3 regions of the Methylobacterium sp. Leaf94 genome follow, and region 1 is predicted to be linked to each of the others. Evidence: predicted binding sites of a transcription regulator. Region 1 holds the regulator's gene; each other region holds the start of a gene.
What was found. Region 1 encodes HrcA, which represses chaperone genes, less so after heat shock. Its sites were predicted from a motif close to GTTAGCACTCNCNNNNNGNGAGTGCTAAC; they were not measured.
Positions count from the first base shown of each region.

Region 1 (3,274 bases):
GTGAAATCCTTGGACGGCCCGGCCCAGCGGGCCGAGAACAGCCCGGGTGCCCCGTCGAGGGCGTTGACGCAGAGGCCGGAATCGTCGGCGAAGGCCGGCAGGCCCGAGGCCGTCGCGGCGGCGTGCGCCTTGATGGCCGCGTTCTCGGCGAACATCGTCCCGGTCTCGTCCGGCTCGGGCAGGCCGAGTTCGCCGGCCGAGACCGCGTCGACGCCGAAGGGCGCCAGCAACTCGCGCATTTCGACGAGCTTGCCGGCATTGTGGGTCGCGATGACGACGCGACCCGTGAGGATGCGGTGCTCGCTCATGCGGAGACTCACTGCGCCACGGCCTGCTTCTGGAGGGCGACGAGGGACTGGATGCCGCCCTGGGCGAGGCGCATCAGCTCGAATAGCTCCTCCTCCGAGAACGGCTTGCCCTCGGCGGTACCCTGGACCTCGACGAGGCCCCCGGTGCCCGTGATGACGAAGTTGGCGTCGGTCTCGGCCGCGGAATCCTCCAAATAGTCGAGGTCGAGGACGGGCTTGCCCTTGTAGATGCCGCAGGAGACGGCCGCCACGTGGTCGCGCAGGGGGTCGACCGAGATGATCGAGCGGCCGCGCATCCAGGTGAAGCACTCGTGCAGGGCGACCCAGGCGCCGGTGATCGCCGCGGTGCGGGTGCCGCCATCGGCCTGGATCACGTCGCAATCGACGGTGATCTGGCGCTCGCCGATCGCCGGCAGGTTGGTCACGGCGCGCAGGGAGCGGCCGATCAGGCGCTGGATCTCCTGGGTGCGTCCGGAGGGCTTGCCGGCCGTCACCTCGCGCCGGGTGCGCGCGTGAGTGGCGCGCGGCAGCATGGCGTATTCCGCGGTGACCCAGCCCTTGCCGGAGCCGCGCAGCCAGCCAGGGCCGCGCTCTTCCAGGGTGGCCGTGCACAGCACCTTGGTGTCGCCGAAGCTGACGAGGCATGAGCCTTCGGCGTGGCGGGAGACGGCGCGCTCCAGGGTGACCATGCGCAGTTCGTCGTTCGCGCGCTTCGAGGACCGCATGCCGCTCTCCTTACCGGTGTCGATGGAGTGCGGCTTTACGGTTCCGGCCCCCGCCCGGCAAGCGAGGTCGGGCGGATTGCCGGCGCCGCCGGTGAGCCCGAGGTGCGGAACGCCTTCCGCGGCCAAGCGGTTTCTCGTATTCTCCCTGCGTCCGCCAGGGGCGACGGTGGACGGCATTGTGTAAAGCACGGGAGACCGTCACACTCTCCGCCTCAGGAATGGAATGTGACCGAGCCCGCCCGCCCCTTCTCCACATCGCAGCAGATGCAGGTTCTCAGCGCGCTGAACGAACGCTCGCGTGAAATCTTCCGGCAGATCGTCGAGAGCTATCTGACGACCGGCGAGCCGGTCGGCTCGCGTAACCTCGCGCGCATCCTGCCCATGGCCCTGTCGCCGGCCTCGATCCGGAACGTCATGGCGGATCTCGAGCATTCCGGGCTGATCTTCGCACCCCACGCCTCGGCCGGCCGTCTGCCCACGGAGCAGGGCCTGCGCTTCTTCGTCGATGCGATGCTGGAGCTCGGCGATGTCGGGCGTGAGGAGCAGGAGCGGATCGAGGCGCAGATGCGCGCGGCCGCCTCGGGCCATACCTTCGATTCCGCCCTGGCCGAGGCCTCGATGCTGCTCTCAGGGATCTCCCGCGGGGCCGGCGTGGTGCTCACCACCAAGACCAACGTCCACCTGAAGCATATCGAGTTCGTCCGCCTCGACCCGACCCGGGCGCTGGTCGTCCTGGTCTCCGACGACGGCTCGGTGGAGAACCGCCTCCTCGACCTGCCGGCGGGCCTGCCGGCGGGGGCTCTCCAGGAGGCCTCGAACTACCTGAACGCCCGGCTCCAGGGCCGGACCCTGGGGACGCTCCGCGCCGAGATCGAGTCGGGCCGGCAAGCGATGAAGCGCGAACTCGACGTGATCACCGAGCGCCTCGTGGATGCCGGCCTCGCCGTCAGCGTCGGCCCCTCGGATGCCCGGCAGCTCATCGTGCGCGGTCAGGCCAATCTCCTGGACGACCTGCGGGCCGCCGAGGATCTCGACCGCATCCGCCTGCTGTTCAACGACCTCGAGACCCAGAAGGACGTGATCGAACTCCTGTCCCGGGCCGAGGGCGGCGAGGGCGTGCGCATCTTCATCGGCTCGGAGAACAAGCTCTTCTCGCTCTCAGGCTCCTCGATGATCGCGGCTCCGTTCCGCGACGGGTCGCAGAAGATCGTCGGCGTGGTGGGGGTCATCGGCCCGACGCGCCTGAACTATGCCCGCATCGTGCCGATGGTCGACTACACCGCACGGGTGGTCTCCGGCCTCCTCGACCGCAAGCGCTGAGCGGAAAACGCGAAGGGGCGGAGCCTGAAGCCCCGCCCCCGACGCGGTTCCGATCGCTCGGGTCAGCCGCGGATCACGTCGACGATCTCGTAGGTGTCGGGATCGACGATGACGATGTCGTCGTCCACCAGCACGTAGCGGTAATCCTCGTATTCCGGCGCGATCCGGACGATGTCCGGCGGCAGGTCGTAGAGGGTGTAGCTGCGGGCGATAGCCGTGCCGACGGTGAGCGCGAAGGCGCCGGCGGCGAGGCGTGGGATGCCCCGGCGGAACACGCTCTGGCGGAACTCGGTGCGCTGCGGCGCCCCCAGGCGGCCATAGGCGCCGCGGACGGCGCCGCGATCGCCACGGTCGCCGCGACCACCCCGGCCCTCGCGCTCGACGCGGCCGTCGCGACCGCCGCGCTCATCGCGGTCGGCCCGTCCACCGCGCTCCTCGCGGCCGTCGCGATCAGCCTTGCCGCCCCGATCGCCCTTGCCGTCGCGGTCCGCCTTGCCGTCGCGATCTCCCTTGCCGTCCCGGTCGCCCCGGCCGTCTCGTGCCGCGGCGCCACCGTCCTCGCGGCCGCCGCGCTCTCCGGCCGCCTGACCCGGACGACCGTCCTGCCGCCCTGCGCCACCCTCGGCGCCACGGCCACCGGCCTCGCCGCGCTGGGCACCACCGGCCGGACCGGCCCCGGTCTCCGCACCGCCGGCGCCGCCGCGCGTGCCTGCGCCGCCAGCCGCACCGCCGGCTTCGCCGCCCCGCATGCCGGCGCCACCGCCCGCACCGCCACCGGCGCCACCGCGCATTCCGCCGGCACCACCCGCACCCGGACCCGCGCCACCGGCGCCGCCGCCCGCGCCCATACCGGCGCCGCCACCCCCGGCACCGCCCGCGCCGCCCCCGGCACCGCCTGCCCCGCCACCAGCGCCGCCGCCC
Region 1 is NZ_LMRM01000064.1:206,737-210,010, forward strand. It holds gene rdgB (RdgB/HAM1 family non-canonical purine NTP pyrophosphatase) at 1-308, opposite strand, end outside; gene rph (ribonuclease PH) at 317-1,033, opposite strand; gene hrcA (heat-inducible transcriptional repressor HrcA) at 1,298-2,353, shown strand; gene ASG63_RS23590 (DUF1236 domain-containing protein) at 2,416-3,274, opposite strand, start outside.

Region 2 (3,274 bases), on a different contig from region 1:
CTGAGTTCTGCGAAATCTGACGGATCGGAGCCTCAAGCGCCTTCAGCACGATCTTGATGCCGGCCTGGACGTCCGGGTTGTCGTTCTTCAGCCCCTCTGCCGCTGCCTTCGCACGAAGGAGAGCGACACCACCGCCGGGCACAATGCCTTCTTCAACCGCTGCGCGCGTCGCATGGAGCGCGTCGTCGACGCGGTCCTTCTTCTCCTTGACCTCAACCTCAGTCGAGCCTCCAACGCGGATGACCGCGACGCCGCCGGCGAGCTTGGCTTGACGCTCCTGGAGCTTCTCACGGTCGTAGTCCGAGGTGGTTTCCTCGATCTGCGCCTTGATCTGAGCAACGCGGGCCTCGATGTCGGCCTTGTCGCCCGATCCATCGATGATCGTGGTGGTCTCCTTATCGATACGCACCCGCTTGGCGTGACCCAGCATCTCAAGAGTGACGTTCTCGAGCTTGATGCCGAGGTCCTCGGCGACCATCTGACCCTTGGTCAGCAGGGCAATATCCTCAAGCATGGCCTTACGGCGATCGCCGAAGCCCGGAGCCTTGACGGCCGCGACCTTGAGGCCGCCGCGCAGCTTGTTCACGACGAGCGTAGCGAGCGCCTCACCCTCGATGTCCTCGGCGATAATGAGCAGCGGCTTGCCGGTCTGCACTACGGCTTCGAGGATCGGCAAAAGCGCTTGAAGCGACCCGAGCTTCTTCTCGTGAATGAGGATGTAGGGATCTTCAAGATCCGCCATCATCTTCTCCGCATTCGTGATGAAGTACGGGGAAAGGTAGCCGCGGTCGAACTGCATGCCCTCGACCACATCGAGCTCGGTCTCGGCCGTCTTGGCCTCCTCGACGGTGATGACCCCTTCCTTGCCGACCTTCTCCATGGCGTGGGCGATCATCTCGCCGATTTCCTTGTCGCCATTGGCTGAAATGGTGCCGACCTGAGCGATCTCTGCGGAAGACGCCACCTTGCGGGAGCGCTCACTGATGTCCTTCACGACCGCAGCAACAGCGAGGTCGATGCCGCGCTTCAGGTCCATCGGGTTCATGCCGGCGGCCACGTACTTCACACCCTCGCGGACGATGGAGGCGGCCAACACGGTTGCCGTCGTCGTGCCGTCGCCGAGGCCACTTCGCGCACCATCTGGGCGCCCATGTTCTCGAACTTGTCGGCGAGCTCGATCTCCTTGGCGACGGTGACGCCGTCCTTGGTGATGCGCGGCGCGCCGAAAGACTTCTCAATCACAACGTTGCGGCCCTTGGGACCCAGCGTCACCTTCACGGCACTGGCAAGAAGCTCAACACCGCGCAGCATCTTCTCGCGGGCGTCGGCGGAAAAACGAACGTCTTTGGCAGCCATGGGAAAAGTCACTTCAATGTTAGCGCGGCCCCGAGGCACACCACATCGGGTGCCTCAAGGGGCAGTATTGGCAGATCACACCAGGGCGTATGGCTCTTAAGCGTTCATGATCAGGAGGTCCTGACCGTCGATCTTGACCTCGGTGCCGGACCACTTGCCGAACAGGACGCGGTCGCCGGCCTTGACGTCGAGCGGGTTCACGCGGCCGGCTTCGTCACGGGCGCCAGGACCGACGGCGACGATCTCGCCCTCTTGCGGTTTCTCCTTGGCATTGTCCGGGATGATGATGCCGCCCTTGGTCTTCTCTTCGCCTTCGATGCGGCGAACGACGACACGGTCGTGCAGTGGGCGAAATTTCATGGTCGAGTTCCAATCTCCCTACCGATGACATGGCGCCAGCACGGCTCAGCCATTGAAGGGAAGGCGGCTGCAGGAAGATCCGCAGCGGCCCTGCGACAGTTGGTTTAGCACTCAGTGAACGAGAGTGCTAATGTTTCTGGGCCTGTGTCGATTTCTTTTTTATAGGCTGGGGAGCTTCATACCCATTGAAAGCTCAAATGATGTTTATCAAACTACAAATAATAGAAGATTGACTGGCTGCACCAGTGTACTGCAGGCCTAAAGACGCATTGGTTGACTTAGCGGTCGTATTTATGATTTTTCCCGAGTAAGATAGTAATCTATGGCCGATTTTTTCGACGGATGAGAGTTTTACGAAGATCGGTTCACAGCTGTCGACAAACTTGTGGGGCATGAAACTCATAGACGACTTGCGCGGTATCCGCGGGATGAGCCGCCTGGATATCTGATTCGCGAAAAAAGGGAGCTGTGGCTGATCTGTTTTAAACTCTAGCTTTTTTAGTGGGCGGCCCTCCCCTGCCAGGCATGAAGGGACGCTGATCCAGCTGTTTCCGTTCAACGGAACGCACCAAAGTTCGTATGCTGCATGTGCAGCGGTCCCGAAGCGCTATGGGTGCTTGCCGAAGCACGGGCGTGTCATCGCTTAAGCCAATCGAGGGCGGCTGCGAGGTAGAGGACGCCCATGAAGCTGACGGCAGTCTTCTCGTAGCGGGTGGCGATGGCGCGCCACTCTTTGAGCCTGGTCCAGAGACGCTCGACCTGGTTACGGTTGTTGTAGATCCAATCCGGGCAGGCCACGGGCGCTTCGTAGCGCTGAGGCGGGATCGCAGGCCGAGCGCCCATATCCCAGATGTGTTCGCGAAAGACGTGGCTGGTATAGCCGCGGTCCCCCACGACCCATTTGGGCACCGCCGGCAGCTGGTCGAGCAGGGGAACAGCGTGAGGAAGTTCATGGGCCTGACCGGGCGCCAGCCGGAAGGCGATGGCGCGACCCCGTCCATCCGCGATCACGCAAGCCTTGGTGCCATACCCGCCACGTGAGCGGCCAAGAGCTTCACGAGCATCTCGCTCGGGCCCAGATCCCCCCTTTTGGCGGCTCCCGCCGCCTTTTGGTGCGCTCGCATGTTCGTGCCGTCGCGGAATACCATACCGAGTTGGACACCGCGCTCCTGCACGAGGTGAAGAAGCCGCTCCCAGACGCCGGCACGCGACCAGCGGATGAAGATCTGGGCAGCCCGCCACCAGGGTCCCAATTCCTCGGGAATAGCTCGCCATTTGGCTCCGTTCTGATGCCGCCAAAGGATGGCCGAGAGCGTGCGCTGCAGATCCTGCGGAGGCGTTTTGGCCTTGGGCCGGCAGGCTTCAACCAGAGGCTCCAGATCAGCCCATTGTGTGTCGCTCAGCATCGTCCCTCCTCCATCAGAGAGACGAAAACGCAAGCCCAGCCAAACTGTTCAGGCGACGACAGGCCCTGGGAGGGCAGCCAGCGGTGTCCTGATCGTGACCGCCCGTCATCACGCTACGCATGGTTCTCGGACGTTGCGTAGCCGTCATATTA
Region 2 is NZ_LMRM01000028.1:26,254-29,527, reverse strand. It holds partial or broken gene groL (chaperonin GroEL) at 1-1,356, opposite strand, end outside; gene ASG63_RS14995 (co-chaperone GroES) at 1,453-1,716, opposite strand; one part of gene ASG63_RS14990 (IS5 family transposase) at 2,353-2,807, opposite strand; one part of gene ASG63_RS14990 (IS5 family transposase) at 2,807-3,122, opposite strand.
Region 2: ASG63_RS14995 (co-chaperone GroES) is a predicted target of HrcA. The motif match lies at 1,820-1,848, and genes of this name have one in related genera.

Region 3 (3,274 bases), on a different contig from region 1:
GACGCTCCTGGAGCTTCTCACGGTCGTAGTCCGAGGTGGTCTCCTCGATCTGCGCCTTGATCTGGCCGACGCGGGCTTCGATATCCGCCTTCTCGCCGAGACCGTCGATGATCGTGGTGGTCTCCTTCTCGATGCGGATGCGCTTGGCGCGGCCGAGCATCGGGAGGGTGACGTTCTCGAGCTTGATGCCGAGATCCTCGGCGATCATCTGACCCTGGGTCAGGATCGCGATGTCCTCGAGCATGGCCTTGCGGCGATCGCCGAAGCCCGGAGCCTTGACGGCCGCGACCTTCAGGCCGCCGCGCAGCTTGTTGACCACGAGCGTAGCGAGCGCCTCGCCCTCGATGTCCTCGGCGATGATGACGAGCGGCTTGCCGGTCTGCACCACGGCCTCGAGAACCGGCAGCATCGCCTGGAGCGAAGACAGCTTCTTCTCGTGGATGAGGATGTAGGGGTCCTCGAGCTCGGCGACCATCTTCTCCGCATTCGTGATGAAGTACGGGGAGAGGTAGCCGCGGTCGAACTGCATGCCCTCGACGACGTCGAGTTCGGTCTCGGCCGTCTTGGCCTCCTCGACGGTGATGACACCCTCGTTGCCGACCTTCTGCATGGCGTGGGCGATCATCTCGCCGATTTCCTTGTCGCCGTTGGCCGAGATGGTGCCGACCTGGGCAACTTCCTCGGACGAGGCGACCTTCTTGGCGCGGCTCGTGATGTCCTTCACGGCGGCGGTGGTAGCGAGGTCGATGCCGCGCTTCAGGTCCATCGGGTTCATGCCGGCGGCGACGTACTTGGCGCCTTCGCGGACGATGGCCTGCGCCAGAACGGTGGGAGGCCACTTCGCGCACCATCTGGGCGCCCATGTTCTCGAACTTGTCGGCGAGCTCGATCTCCTTGGCGACGGTGACGCCGTCCTTGGTGATGCGCGGGGCGCCGAAGGACTTCTCGATGACGACGTTGCGGCCCTTGGGGCCGAGCGTGACCTTCACCGCGTCGGCGAGGATGTCGACGCCACGGAGCATCTTCTCGCGGGCGTCGGAGGCGAAGCGGACTTCTTTCGCTGCCATGTCAGATCCTTGTCAGTGATGGGCCCCGAGGCGCCGGACGGCACCCTCGAAGGGCTCGTGAACGGGAGGAGAACCGAAACTTCATGATCAGGAGGTCCTGACCGTCGATCTTGACCTCGGTGCCGGACCACTTGCCGAACAGGACGCGGTCGCCGGCCTTGACGTCGAGCGGGTTCACCCGGCCGGCCTCATCGCGGGCGCCGGGACCGACGGCGACGATCTCGCCCTCTTGCGGCTTCTCCTTGGCGGTATCCGGGATGATGATGCCGCCCTTGGTCTTCTCTTCGCCTTCGATGCGGCGGACGACGACACGGTCGTGCAGCGGACGGAACTTCATGAGCTGCCCTCTTGCTTCAAATTCATGGATGGCGTTGATGCGGCGCGGCAGCGCGCTCAACCCAGGCCGTTAGCACTCGCCTTGGGTGAGTGCTAACGATGGCGTCGAGTTAGGCGCGGAAGCCGTTCGAGTCAAGACTGTCGCAGGCTCCGACGACGATCCGGCGACAGGATCATCCCCCGATCCCACAAGCCGCCGGAAAGTCCTTCGCGGATGATCAAGCTTCATGGTCCGCAGGGCGCGGTCGAGCCCGAGGCACAGGCGCCCGCGACAGCCTATCCGTCGGAGGTCGTATGGATCGATCTCGATGATCCGAGCGCCGAGGAGGCCGAACGGGTCGAGGCCTGCACCGGCATCCGGGTCCCTTCGCGCAAGGCCCTCAGCGAGGTGGAGAATTCGAGCCGCCTGAGGCGTTTGAAGACCGGGTTCTCACTCTCAACCCCGATGGTCACCTTCGACAAGCTCGATACGCAGTTGAAGCCGTTGGGCTTCGTGCTGACCCGGGACCGCCTCGTCACCGTGCGCTTCCACGAATTGCGGGCTTTCGCGGAGGTCAAGAAGCGCATCGACACCGGCGATGGGCCGGGCACCACCTCCACCGAGATCTTCCTTCTCCTGATAGAGGAGCTCGTCGACAGCCTCGCCGATTCCCTCGAGGACATGGGCGCCGACCTCGACGAGTTGTCCACGCGGATCTTCGATTTCGACGTCCGCAGCGGTGCGCCTGCCGGGGACACCAAGCTGCGCAACCACACGCCGCGCCGGCGCGACCTGGCGCTGCGCCGAATCCTGCGCGGCATCGGACGCCGCGGGAAGACCCTCGGTAAGGTCCGGTCGAGCCTCCTCGGCCTGGAGCGGATCGTGCCCTTCGTGGCCAACGAGTGCGAGCATATCCTCGGCGAGGAACAGGTGCCGCGCTTCGAGGCCGTGCGGCGCGACATTGCCTCCCTCGACGAGTTCGAGATCCGGCTCTCCGAGAACGTCCAGTTCCTTCTCGACGCGACCCTCGGCTTGATCAGCATCGAGCAGAACAACACCTTCCGCGTTCTCACCGTGGCATCGGTGGTCGGCATTCCGCCGACCCTGATCGCTTCGATGTACGGAATGAACTTCAAGCACATGCCCGAACTCGAATGGGCCTACGGCTATCCCTACGGCCTCGCGCTCATCCTCGTAAGCGCCATCATTCCGATCGTTTTCTTCCGCATCCGGGGTTGGTTGTAACCGGTTAATGGACTGTCAGGCCTCCTGCGCTAGAGCTGTGCGCGGCGATGCCCCGTCCAGCCGGCCTCCGAGGATGACCCGTCGCGCCATGGCCGTGATCGCTGCCTTCGTCCTCAATGCCGGCCTGAACTTCGTCCTCGGCCTCCTCATCGCCAAGCTGCTGGGACCAGCGGAGTTCGGTCTGTTCGCTCTGGCGACCGCCGGTGCGATCGTGGCCAACACCGTCCTGTTCGAGTGGCTGCGTCTGTCCGCGACACGATTCTATTCAGCCCGGGTCCGCATCGACGAGCCCTGGATCCGGCAGGGTTTGGACCGGGCCTACATGGCCCTCACGCTCAGTCTCTTCGTGGCGGCCTTGATCTGCGCGGGACTGGGTTTCACGCTCGAGCCCAACGCGGGAAGCCGCCTGGCGATCACAGCGGGCGCCGCGGTCGCCGCATTGGGCATCGGCGTGTTCGACTATCACGCAGCGCTCGCCCGGGCGCGCTTCGACGGCCGGCTGTACTTCAATCTCGTCGCGGTGAAGAACGGCCTCGCCTTCGTGCTGATGGCGGGTGCCGCCTGGTTCTTCCCCCAACCCGTCTGGGTTCTGACGGCGGCCGGGATCAGCCAAGCCTTCGCGATCCTGCTGCTGTATCGACCGCTG
Region 3 is NZ_LMRM01000002.1:804-4,077, forward strand. It holds partial or broken gene groL (chaperonin GroEL) at 1-1,067, opposite strand, end outside; gene ASG63_RS01775 (co-chaperone GroES) at 1,069-1,404, opposite strand; gene ASG63_RS01780 (magnesium transporter CorA family protein) at 1,618-2,628, shown strand; gene ASG63_RS01785 (lipopolysaccharide biosynthesis protein) at 2,717-3,274, shown strand, end outside.
Region 3: ASG63_RS01775 (co-chaperone GroES) is a predicted target of HrcA. The motif match lies at 1,473-1,501, and genes of this name have one in related genera.